4 regions of the Cedecea sp. genome follow, and region 4 is predicted to be linked to each of the others. Evidence: predicted binding sites of a transcription regulator. Region 4 holds the regulator's gene; each other region holds the start of a gene.

Region 1 (3,122 bases), on a different contig from region 4:
CGGTCTGTGCATCACCGATGTTGTTAACCCACTGGTATTCCAGACGGGTAGCGATGTCACGGGTAACTGCCCACTCAACACCACCAGCGAATACTGGAGAAACACCGGTGTCGTGGTCTTTCAGACGGTCACCAGCAGCGTTCTGCGCGGTAGAGTCTGCACGCCAAACCATACCACCCAGACGGGTGTAGATGTCCAGATCGTCAGTGATTGGGTAACCCAGTTTAGCGGTCAGCTGCACGCCCTGAGCTTTGAAAGCACCGTTTTCTGGGGTGCCTTTGTAAGGCATACGGCCCAGCCAGTCATAACCCATTTCGAAACCAACGTACGGGTTAACCTGGTAACCACCGAATGCGCCAGCACCCAGTTGGCTTTCGTGGGTCGGGCCACTGCCGATACCACGGTCATAGCCGTTACCGTAGAAACCGGTGTCGTGGTACTGGGACCAGCCCAGTTTAGCACCAGTGTACCAGGTGTTATCTTTCGGTGCGGCCTGCGCTACGGTAGCGAAGCCAGCCAGTGCCACTGCAATCGCGATAGCTGTCTTTTTCATTTTTTGCGCCTCATTATCATCCAAAAGGCCATGAGCTCTAAACCAATTTAAAGCCCAGGGTTAAATCCTTCGCCCGGGTTTATGCTCAATTGTTACTCTACCGATATATCGGTGTTATGAAGAGCAACCCTGGCGAGGTAAAGTCTACAACGTAGTTGAAAAGTTACAAGTGTGAAGTCCGTCAGGCATATGAAAAAAAACGACTTGCATACATATTTTTTTACAGAATGGACCGCTTTTTGAACGTGAGGTACATCCATTGAACCCCGTCAAACCGCCACATGGCGGGGATTTTTGAGTCAGGGCAGCGGATTATGTGGCGCGATGAAAAAATTCCAGGATTTCTCCTAAATTTACTTAATGATACAAACTAGAATGAATTTTTAGGCCATTTCGTGGTCTTGAACCGGATGTCATGTTGCTGGTTGGACGCATTATGAAGCCCATTGCGTTCCCGGTTTCTGCTGCAATAGTCAGCCGCATATGTTCTTCATCTGTTAATTCTTCTGGTAACCAACCGATCACCACGCTGTAATTTCCCGTCTGGAGAGCCTTCACCATCGCGTCAACGGTGCAAAGGGGATCTAACTGACTCGTCTGCATCACTTTTGCTAGCGGTAACCCCGCTGCCAGCAACCATTCACGGCTGAGCTTTTGCTGTGGTGTGAGCCACAGCTGCCAGCGAGACTGTTGTCCCAACTGCTGCAATAAAGGTAGCAGAATAAACTGCGTAACCGACGGGTTGTCTTCACTGTATACCATTTCACTAATTAACCCCTGTGCGCTGTTATCAGATAGTGACTGAGCAGGGGAGTGCGCAGCGACTGCAACATGACGAAGATGAGTGTGAAAGTTATGTGAGTGCATAGTGAGTCCCGCCTAATGGGTTACTGTATGAATATACAGTAATACCTGTACGAACAAAGATCAACCATAATTTCGGAAAGTGTTTCGCATTTTCTTTATGCAAACCTGCCAGAGGTGAAATTGTCGTTGCCATTGACCGTAACGTTACTTATTTTCTGATATTAGGGGAGTGAGTAACCATGTTGACTATTTAATGGTTGATTTATAAGGATATATTATGAAAGACGTTACGTATGTCAGGATTCATAAATCGCAGGAATATCTTTCGTCCCTGGGTAAAATTGGTTATCGGCCGTTGTTTGGTGGCTACAGCCTGGCAGTTGAGGGAGTGGTCTTCGCTATGGTTGCCGAAGGTGAACTTTATCTGCGTGCCTGTGAACAATGTGCTGATTATTTCAGCAAAAAATCGGCACCGTCTCTTATGTACAGCAAACGCGGGCTGCCCATTGCACTCAATTACTACCGCGTGGATGAGGAGCTCTGGGAGAATCAGGACAAACTTATCCAGCTCTCTCTTCAGGCGCTAAGAAGCGCGCAGCGTGAGAAAACACAGCGTAAGTTCTGTTCGCGCCGGCTTAAGGATCTCCCCAATCTTTCATTAAATATTGAAGTTATGCTCCGTGAAGTGGGTATTAGCGATCCGCAAACGCTACAGCTATTCGGCGCAAAGCGCTCATGGCTGAAGTTGCGGCATACCAGGAAAGCGGTGGGAATTAAAGTACTGCTCGCGCTTGCGGGCGCAATTCAGGGAGTACATGAAGCGGTTCTGCCGGCGCAGGTCAGGGAAGAATTAACGGAATGGTGGCGCCGCTATGAGCGACGCCACCATCACTATTCTGACCACTGAGATATTTGCTGCTGAAGGCGTGATATTTCTGGCAGAAGGGCAATCAGTAGCCCGATTTGCTGTAGTACCAGCGGCTCTTTTGTTTCCGCTCGTGCCTCAAGCTGCGAGATACGAGCAGAAAGCCCGCTGAGAGCGGTCTGAACGCGTTCTTCATCCACCGGGAGATGGTGAAGGGCATCATCGACATAGCAAACGGCATCATCAAGCAGCATTAGCGTATCACCATGGCTAAGTTTTTCCCGGTGTGCGCCTAAGGCAGAGATGTAGCTATTAAAGGAATGGTTGAGACAAAGCAGGCGGAATGCAGCTTCGCGCATCTCTGCTGATACGCGAGGCTCAGATGACATGTTAGACACAACGGAAGCCAGTTCGGCGTCTTTGTTATGGGCATCTCGCCGCGCAATACGATATTCAAGACGGTTATCTCGCCCCTGATGATACTGCTCAAGAATCGCATCCAGATAGCGGCAGTTGGCATTGAAAGCACGCTCAACAACCAGAGACAGCCGCCGAAACCGCCAGTCTGGCCAGATAAAACTTACCGCAGCCCAGGCTATTGCGCAGCCCAGCAGCGTATCAAAAACGCGCGGAAGCGCGACTTCAAAGCCTTCGCCAAGCAGATTAAAGCACAGCAGTACCAGCAGCGTGATGAACATGGTTGCATGGGCGTACTGAACATTACGGAAAGCGAAGAATAGAACGCCGGTAATGACCAGCAGTATTAACTGGCCTTCCAGAGAGGGCACAAGCCAAAGCAAAGGCAGACCGACCGCGACCCCAACCAGCGTACCGATGATACGTAGCGCAAGTCGCCGTCGCGTAGCGCTGTAATTTGGCTGGCAGACAAACAAACTG
Region 2 (3,122 bases), on a different contig from region 4:
CTTCTTCAAAGTGGTACATCGGTGGACGCACGTATTTTACTTCTTCTGGCGGTTCTGGCTGAGCGTCAATGACGGGTTCAACTTCCGGCACAACCGGTTCGGACCAATGATGGCTACTTTCATGCGGAATCTGCTGCTGAACGCTTGCCGGATGTGGCGACGTGTAATGCTCAGGAGAAGGGGCAATCACCGGTTCCGGCGTGACGGTAGTCGGTGCGGGTTCCCAGGCTATCGCGGGCGCAGCAGGCTCAGCTTCGGCAAGCGGAGCTGGCGTCGAGACCGAAGGCATAGGAGCAACCGGCGGCACTGGCGCCGCCCAGGGTTGATTAGCCGTCGTCGCTGCAACAGCGGCGGCAACCGGTTCAACGGCGGAGTGCCCGCTGAACAGCGGATCGTACTCCTGCTCTTCCGGTAATGTCGCCTTATGACCCGAGAACAGCACGTCGTTCGGATCGGTCTCTACACCGCGCGCGCTGAACAATACGTCGTCTTCAGCATCATCCATTCGCTTACCGGAGAACAATGCTGCATCTGTTTTGCGGCCGTTAGGATTAGCAAACTTCTGCGACAGGCGCTGCTTACGTGCAAGCGCACCGCGTAAAATACGCGCCCGACGGGATTCACGCTTCTCGGTAGAAACGTGCTGCTGTTCGTCTTCATGATGCTCTTCTTCGTACTCGTCCTCATCCTGCCAGGTGTTATCCCGGCGCGTCCGGTTGCTGGCAAAAGTCAGGACCGTGAGCACCGCGCTACCGAGCTTCTCAGCGATACTGACCCATGACCAACCGGTAAACAGCGTGAGGCCAGCGGCCCAAACGCAGAGCAGCGCAATCGTGCCCCCGCTGCTGTTGAGCAACGGCATCATGGCGGTACTCAGCAAGCTGCCCAGCACGCCGCCTGAGGCGAAGTACCAAATATCATCCGCATTGATGGCCGCCAGCCCGCATGAGGTCAGCACCATAGCAAGAACGCCAATAAGGCGTAGCGAAACGGCAAAATAATCGATGAACTCTTCACTGTCGCGCTGGCGCCAGGTAAACCAACAGCCGCCGATAATGATCACCGGAATGGTGTAGGCCATGACGCCAAAAATGAAGAACAGCGTATCCGCAAACCACGCTCCCGGCGTCCCCCCCAAATTATGGATAGGTTCATGCCACGCAGTTTGAGACCAGCTAGGGTCTGATGGGTTAAAACTTAACAAGGCAACCATCAAATAGATGGCAAATAAGGCAACAAGAATCAGCAACGCCTCGAGTAAACGGCGCCCGCTGCTTAGTTTCCGCAATGTTACTTCTTTATCTTCGGTATATTCCTGGCTCAAGAAAGGCTCTCCAGGTCCTTAAACTCTATGGAGACAACAGCACCGGCGGCTTGCCGGAGCTGTTGCTGTATGGATTCCCAGGAGTGTAACCAAAATACGCCAATTTTGCACCTGGCCCGTATTAACGGGTCTTAATGACCAAACGGTTACTCTGTTTGACCTCTTCCATGACCACATAAGTACGGGTGTCGTTAACGCCCGGCAGACGCAGCAGGGTCTCGCCTAAGAGTTTACGGTACGCCGACATATCCGGTACGCGTGTTTTCAACAGGTAGTCGAAATCACCGGATACGAGATGACACTCTTGAATTTCTTCAAGTTTTTGTACTGCGGCGTTAAATTGCTCAAACACATCCGGGGCGCCACGATTCAGAGTAATCTCAACAAACACCAGCAGCGAGGCATCCAGATAATGCGGGTTTAACAGCGCCGTATAGCCCTGAATAAAACCCTGACGTTCAAGACGACGTACGCGCTCAAGGCACGGCGTCGGTGAAAGCCCAACACGCTTGGAAAGCTCAACGTTAGAAATGCGCCCATCTTTTTGCAATTCGTTGAGAATATTACGATCGATACGGTCGAGATCTTTGCCCGGGCGCTTCTTGCTATCTACCATTATTATTGTCTCTCTCTATTCCTTCCTTCACCTGCCATAACCCTGGTAACGTCAATGTTCAGAGTGTACGTGAGAAGACCGATGCCTTTCGGCTGCTATCGACATCACGCATAGCGTCTGTCCACGTCATGCGTAAATTTCAATAACTCGGTAAATTTGCATCAGGTTTGCGCGAGAGCACGCGGCTTCCACATCACCAAATGTTTTTCTTCCTCGAATGTTTTCGCAAATGCTTAGGGGATTGTCAAAGCAAAACATCTATTTTTAGTGGAACGTGCCAGATATTCCTATTGGCTGATGATTATTCATCATTTTCGCCCCGTGATTACCACTCTATTACAATGATTATTTATGCATATAGCTGGTGATATTCATGGGGCTTATAGGCAGCAACGATGGCACACATCGTTAACAACATTGCAGCGCCCTTTTTTTAATGCAACGAATTCCCTACAATCAGCCTCATTGTCTGTAAACGTTCAATGAGGATCTCATGGGCACAGCTAAACACAGTAAGCTGCTTATTCTTGGCTCCGGCCCTGCGGGCTACACCGCAGCGGTCTATGCTGCACGCGCCAACTTAAAACCGGTCTTAATTACCGGTATGGAAAAAGGCGGTCAGCTGACCACCACTACCGAAGTCGAAAACTGGCCTGGCGATCCTAACGACCTGACCGGTCCATTACTGATGGAACGCATGCACGAGCATGCGGCCAAGTTCGAAACCGAAATTCTCTTCGACCACATCACCAGCGTCGATTTGCAGAACCGTCCGTTCCGCCTGGTGGGTGACAGCGGCGAGTACACCTGTGATGCGCTGATTATCGCGACCGGTGCCTCTGCGCGTTACCTGGGACTGCCTTCTGAAGAGGCGTTTAAAGGCCGCGGCGTTTCTGCCTGCGCCACCTGCGATGGTTTCTTCTATCGCAACCAGAAGGTTGCGGTCATCGGCGGCGGTAACACCGCGGTTGAAGAAGCACTGTACCTGGCGAACATCGCTTCGGAAGTGCATCTGATCCACCGCCGCGACAGCTTCCGTGCAGAAAAAATCCTGATTAACCGCCTGATGGATAAAGTGCAGAATGGCAACATCGTGCTGCACACCCATCGTACGCTTGAAGAAGTGACCGGCGATCAGATGGGCGTCAGCGGTCTTCGCCTGCGCGATACACAAAACACCGA
Region 3 (3,122 bases), on a different contig from region 4:
GACGGCGAGAGAGATAATCCTCCGCCAGCGCCATAACGGCGTTATCCGGCGAGACAGATAACCCGCCCATGGTATAGAACTCGCTGTGGGCGGCACGTTTGTTAGCATCCAGCAAAACCTCCCAGGCGTCCCACTCCTCCTGAATGACCGATTGCCGCTGGTAAACGGCGTATTCATCGCCTTTCTCATAGACCTGACGGTAGCGAAAGCCATTCTTAACATAGGGCGCGGAAACATCATGAGGCGGAATACGGGCGATCATCTCTTTTAGCAGTTGGTCCTGCAAAGCACGTTGGCTCTCCATGATCCTTTTACCGTAGTCATTTTCCTGGTGAAGGTATTCCAGTACGTCAGGATCGGCGCGTTCGTCATCTCGCAGCCAGTAGTAGTTGTCCGTGCGGGTATCGCCATGAAGCGTCATAGCGTGGGGGATCTTTTTGGCTTTTGGCGGCATCACTTTCTTCATTTTCCGTTTAACACCCTGTAAGGGTGGCAAATTCAGCCAAGCTTGCAAGCGGAACGTGAAGGATAAAAAGAAAATGCCGGGAGATCCCCGGCATAGTAGCGGTACAGGATGATTAAACCGGGAGCGATTGTTTTTGCTGTTGAATATCCTGCTCGATGCCGACTCTCACATCCTGTGGAATGTTCAGCGCATCGCCAAGAGCGCTCAGGTAGCTGCGTTCCATGAAGTGATCGATATCGATAGCGGTACAGCTTAGGTAATAAAGCTCCAGCGCTTCTTCCTCATTTTTTACATCCTGCGCAAGCAGTTGAGGATCCAGGGGCCTATCGATCGCCCGCTCAATTAGCGCTTTACCTTCGCCCTCGATGCCCACTTCACGCAACTGCTGTTCGATAAACTGACGTTCTTTGGCATCAATATGACCGTCGCTTTTGGCGGCAAATACCAGCGCGGTAATCAATCGCTCGGTACGAACATCTACCGACGAGTGTTGCTGACCGTAGCCCGAAGCGGCTGGCTGGCTCTGGCGAACCCGGTCTTTGTATTTGTTCCAAAGCACACTACCGGCGACGGCCCCGCCGCCAACCAATAAGGCGCTGGTGCCGTATTTTGTTAACAGTTTGCGCGAGGATTTGCTTGCCAGCAGTAACCCGGCTAATCCGCCCAGCGCTCCCGGCACCAGAAGTTTGCTAAGCCCTTCCGGGCCAGTACCGGCCGCCGGCTGCGAAGATTGTGGGGAGGAGGTAGATTGCCCCAGTAACGACTGAAGCTGCTGTAACCAGTTATTCATGACGACCACCTTTTATTGGCTTAACGCGTCGAGAGTAGGCCACGGGACGTCAAGAAATGTCGGACGGCGCTAAAGATGGGAAAAGAATCGCGCCGGTAGCCCGGCGCAGGCAGCGCGGTTATGCCGCTTTAGTACGTTTACGCCCGGGATGTTCGCTTACGTTGTCTTCCGCCACAGCCGTTTGCTCAGCCACAGGGGCCTCTGTTTGTGGCTCAGATTCGGTCAACTCCGGCGCCGGCAATTTGCCATTTTTCAGGACGCCCGCCAGCAGATCCTTGTTTTCAGCCATCCACATCGCCAGGGTATCGCTCTGCCCTTCATCAAGCGCTAGCGGGCTTTGCTGCAGCCATTCGCCAAGCACTTCAGCCAGATCCAGCATTTTGTCGTAAGCGTCAGCGTCCTTTTTACTGGCAAAGGCCATTTTTTCTTGTCCCTCTCTCACTACAACATATTTAATCTCGACCGCCATTTTGCAGCTCCGTTTACCTGTTTATTTATCCAGTATATCGCCATTCATTTTATCACACAAGCCGTAAAGCCGCTGCCAACGCAAACGTTTTCGTTTATACTGCCGCGGTCTTTTTTTCTCTGTTAAGGCTAAATCACATGTCAACGTTGGGAACAGCTCTGCGCCCGGCAGCTACGCGAGTCATGCTGCTGGGTTCCGGTGAATTGGGTAAAGAAGTGGCTATTGAGTGTCAGCGCCTCGGAGTAGAAGTTATCGCCGTCGACCGCTACGCGAATGCGCCCGCGATGCACGTCGCACACCGCAGCCATGTTATCAACATGCTGGACGCTGCGGCGTTAAAAGCGCTGGTTGCGGCCGAAATGCCTGATTTTATCGTTCCTGAAATTGAAGCTATTGCTACCGACGCTCTGCTGGAGCTGGAAGCGCAGGGACAACGCGTGGTGCCGTGTGCGCGCGCAACAAAGCTGACGATGAACCGCGAAGGGATCCGCCGACTCGCGGCAGAAGAGCTTCAACTGCCAACCTCCGCCTACCGCTTTGCGGATAGTGAAGAGGCTTTCCAGCAGGCCGTACAGGAGATTGGCTTGCCTTGTATCGTCAAACCGGTGATGAGCTCATCCGGCAAAGGCCAGAGCTTTATTCGCACCGCCGACCAGTTGCCAAACGCGTGGGAATACGCGCAGCTTGGCGGGCGTGCCGGTAAAGGCCGGGTTATTGTTGAAGGCGTGGTCAATTTTGATTTTGAAATTACCCTACTGACCATCAATGCCATAGATGGGGTGCATTTCTGTGCGCCAATCGGCCATCGTCAGGAAGAGGGTGACTACCGTGAGTCCTGGCAGCCTCAGCAGATGAGCGACATCGCCCTGGCAAGATCAAAAGAGATTGCTGAGAAGGTGGTTACCGCCCTGGGGGGGCATGGCCTGTTTGGCGTTGAGCTGTTTGTCTGTGGCGATGACGTTATTTTCAGCGAAGTCTCTCCTCGCCCACACGATACCGGCATGGTGACGTTGATTTCGCAGGATCTTTCTGAGTTTGCCCTGCATGTTCGCGCCTTCCTCGGCCTGCCAATCGGTGAGATTCGCCAGTACGGCCCGGCCGCATCGGCGGTGATCCTGCCTGAATTGCAAAGCGATAATGTCACGTTCAACAATGTCGCCGGTGCGCTAGGCGGCGGCTTACAGGTTCGCCTGTTTGGCAAGCCGGAAATTGCGGGTAAACGTCGCATGGGTGTGGCGCTGGCAACGGGAAGCAACGTTGATGACGCTGTCGCAAGAGCCGTCGTGTCTGCTGCGCAGGTGAAAGTCGAAGGCTAAAAAAATAGCCCTCGATTAAGGGCTATTCACTCATTCAGCCCCGTGAACAGACGGGGCTTTTGAATGCCTTACAGCTTCGCG
Region 4 (3,122 bases):
TAGATAGCACCAGACGCCGACGACCGGCAATACGACCTGCCAGGCCAGGTAACTGTCGGCCTGCTGACGCAGTTCCGGCAAGGACGTCAGCAGCGCGACGATGTGTTCTCCGGCAACGGCATAGAGAGCGGCAAATGCAACCGCGACCAACCCGGCCTGCCTGCACGCTGCGCCCCAAACCTCCAGCAGTTGCCCACGGTTACGTGCGCCGTAGGCCTGCCCGGAATGAGCTTCCACCGCATAAGCGAAGCCGTCCAGCGCATAGGCGGTGAAGGTCAGCAGCGTCATCAGCACGGCGTTCACCGCCACAATTTCGCTACCGAGACGCGCGCCGAAGATGGTGATGGAGGCAAAGCAAATTTGCAGCAGCAGCGAACGCAGCATGATGTCGCGGTTGAGCGCCAGCAGCTTGCGGAGATCCCCCTGCCAGGCCGTTTTAAGACGTGCCCAGCTAATACCGCGCAGCTTCAGAACGTTACGCACCATCACCAGGCCGATAATAAACGTGGCGTATTCAGATACTGCCGTCGCCAGCGCCGCCCCCTGCACGTTCATCTGCAGCCCCATCACCAGCCAGAGGTCGAGCACGATATTGATAAGGTTCCCCACCACCAGCAGGATCACCGGTGCCCGCGCATACTGAACGCCCAGCAGCCAGCCCAACAGCACGAGGTTAGCCAGCGATGCGGGAGCACTCAGCCAGCGGATCTCCAGGAAACGACGAGCCTGATACAGCACGTCTTCGCTGCCGCCAACGACATGCAGCGCGAGGGCGATCAGCGGATAACGCAGTAGCACGATGGCAAGCCCGGCGATCAGCGCCAGCATCAATGGCTGAATCAGCGCGCGCGCCAGCCGCTGTGGATCGTTTGCGCCAAACGCCTGCGCCGTTAACCCGGTGGTACTCATTCGCAGAAAAAGCAGCAGCATAAACAGGAAGCTGGTCGCCGTCGCGCCGATAGCCACCCCGCCAAGATAAGTCGGGCTATCGAGATGGCCGATGACGGCGGTGTCGACAAGACCCAGCAGCGGTACGGTTATGTTGGAAAAAATCATCGGCAGCGCCAGCCACCACAGCGCACCATCCGTTGACGAGAAGAATCGCATGGGAATGATCCAGGGGAAAATAGAGGAGTTTAAAGCGAGTGGTACGGCAGATTTACCGCACCACCAGAAGAAGGGTTACAGCCATTCGCCGTTGCGAATCACCCCAACGGCCAGACCTTCAATGCTAAAATTCTGCTCGCGGAGATCGACGACAATAGGTTGGAATTCGCTGTTTTCCGGCAGCAGATGCACGGTGTTGCCCTGCTTTTTCAGGCGTTTCACGGTCACTTCATCGTCGATACGCGCGACAACCACCTGGCCGTTACGCACGTCCTGCGTTTTGTGTACCGCAAGCAAATCGCCGTCCATGATGCCGATATCTTTCATCGACATGCCGCTTACGCGCAGCAGGAAGTCCGCATTCGGCTTAAACAGAGACGGGTCAACCTGGTAGTGGCCTTCGATATGCTGCTGCGCCAGCAGCGGTTCACCGGCTGCAACGCGGCCCACCAGCGGCAGGCCACTTTCTTCTTCAACCAGCAGGCGAATACCTCGCGACGCGCCGGAAACAATCTCGATAACCCCTTTACGGGCCAGCGCTTTGAGATGTTCCTCAGCGGCGTTTGGAGAACGGAACCCCAGACGTTGTGCAATCTCGGCGCGCGTCGGTGGCATGCCGGTTTGGTTGATATGATCCCGAATGAGATCAAACACCTCTTGCTGCCTGGTAGTTAGTGCTTTCATTCCGCCCCCTGGGTGTTTATACAGTTATGCTGTGAGTATATACAGCCCCGGGCGAATTTGAAACCACAAATTAAGCAAAAAACCAGCGACTTAAACTATTCTGGAAAGGCTATCGCAAATGTGACCAAAGCAGCGTGGCCCAGGTCACAACGGCAAGGATAATCGCTATCAGCACCGCAGCAGAACCCATGTCTTTGGCTCGTCCGGAAAGCTCGTGGTACTCGGTGCCCACACGGTCAACCAGCGCTTCAATGGCGCTATTGAGAATCTCGACAATCATCACCAACACGACCGAGCCAATCAGTAAAATACGGGTAATAGGGTCAACGTCCAGCCAACAGGCGATAACAATAGCGATAACCGCAGCCACGCCCTCCTGACGAAAGGCGGCTTCGTTGATCCAGGCCGCACGCAGCCCCTTCCACGAGTAGCCTGCAGCCTTAATAATGCGGGTGATGCCGGTGGTATTATTCGCCATTCAAGGAAACCTTTTTAAATATTGAGCGTCAATGCTCATTGAGTCTAAATCGCAGCGCCACAGAAATTCCCCAGAGTTTCTGATATCCTTGCGGCGCATTTGCATTATTAACCTGAGGCTTTACATCATTTATGTCAGGCTGGCCAAGAATTTACTACAAATTACTTAATTTACCATTAAGCGTTCTGGTAAAGAGCAAGTCTATCCCGGCGGATCCCCAAACCGAGCTCGGTCTGGATCCTTCACGCCCCATTATGTACGTCCTGCCCTACAATTCTAAGGCAGACTTACTGACGCTGCGTGCCCAATGTCTGGATCACGACCTGCCCGACCCACTGGAACCGTTGGAAATTGACGGCGTACTGCTGCCGCGCTACGTGTTTATTCACGGCGGGCCGCGCGTCTTTACCTACTACACGCCAAAAGAAGAGTCGATAAAACTGTTCCACGATTATCTGGATCTGCACCGCAGCAACCCAGACCTCGATGTGCAGATGGTGCCGGTTTCCGTGATGTTCGGCCGCTCGCCAGGCCGCGAGAAAGGGGAAATCAATCCGCCTTTACGCACCCTGAACGGTGTCCAGAAATTCTTTGCGGTTTCGTGGCTGGGCCGCGATAGCTTCGTGCGCTTTTCCCCACCGGTTTCGCTGCGCCGCATGGCAACCGAACACGGCACGGACAAGATTATCGCCCAAAAACTGGCTCGCGTGGCGCGTACTCACTTTGCCCGCCAGCGTCTGGCTGCGGTCGGGCCACGCCTGCCGGTACGCCAGGATCTTTTCAACAAGCTATTGGCGTCAAAAGCGATTGCCCGCGCGGTTGAAGATGAAGCTCGCAGCAAGAAAATCTCCCA

Evidence for each region. The regulator LexA, encoded in region 4, represses DNA repair genes until DNA is damaged. The targets are predictions, from matches to a motif close to TNCTGTATGTACATACAGNA.
Region 1: sulA (SOS-induced cell division inhibitor SulA) is a predicted target of LexA. The motif match lies at 1,442-1,461, and genes of this name have one in related genera.
Region 2: VGM55_RS01090 (DNA translocase FtsK 4TM domain-containing protein) is a predicted target of LexA. The motif match lies at 1,388-1,407, and genes of this name have one in related genera.
Region 3: VGM55_RS07225 (YebG family protein) is a predicted target of LexA. The motif match lies at 1,741-1,760, and genes of this name have one in related genera.

The regions. Positions count from the first base shown of each region.
Region 1 covers NZ_DASYBS010000009.1:121,986-125,107, forward strand. The annotation lists gene ompA (porin OmpA) at 1-553, opposite strand, end outside; gene sulA (SOS-induced cell division inhibitor SulA) at 911-1,420, opposite strand; gene VGM55_RS01405 (TfoX/Sxy family DNA transformation protein) at 1,638-2,267, shown strand; gene yccS (YccS family putative transporter) at 2,252-3,122, opposite strand, start outside.
Region 2 covers NZ_DASYBS010000009.1:37,267-40,388, reverse strand. The annotation lists gene VGM55_RS01090 (DNA translocase FtsK 4TM domain-containing protein) at 1-1,324, opposite strand, end outside; gene lrp (leucine-responsive transcriptional regulator Lrp) at 1,446-1,940, opposite strand; gene trxB (thioredoxin-disulfide reductase) at 2,434-3,122, shown strand, end outside.
Region 3 covers NZ_DASYBS010000042.1:128,417-131,538, reverse strand. The annotation lists gene ptrB (oligopeptidase B) at 1-454, opposite strand, end outside; gene VGM55_RS07230 (tellurite resistance TerB family protein) at 579-1,256, opposite strand; gene VGM55_RS07225 (YebG family protein) at 1,375-1,725, opposite strand; gene purT (formate-dependent phosphoribosylglycinamide formyltransferase) at 1,863-3,041, shown strand; gene kdgA (bifunctional 4-hydroxy-2-oxoglutarate aldolase/2-dehydro-3-deoxy-phosphogluconate aldolase) at 3,110-3,122, opposite strand, start outside.
Region 4 covers NZ_DASYBS010000093.1:47,079-50,200, reverse strand. The annotation lists gene dinF (MATE family efflux transporter DinF) at 1-1,107, opposite strand, end outside; gene lexA (transcriptional repressor LexA) at 1,183-1,791, opposite strand; gene VGM55_RS14610 (diacylglycerol kinase) at 1,901-2,269, opposite strand; gene plsB (glycerol-3-phosphate 1-O-acyltransferase PlsB) at 2,401-3,122, shown strand, end outside.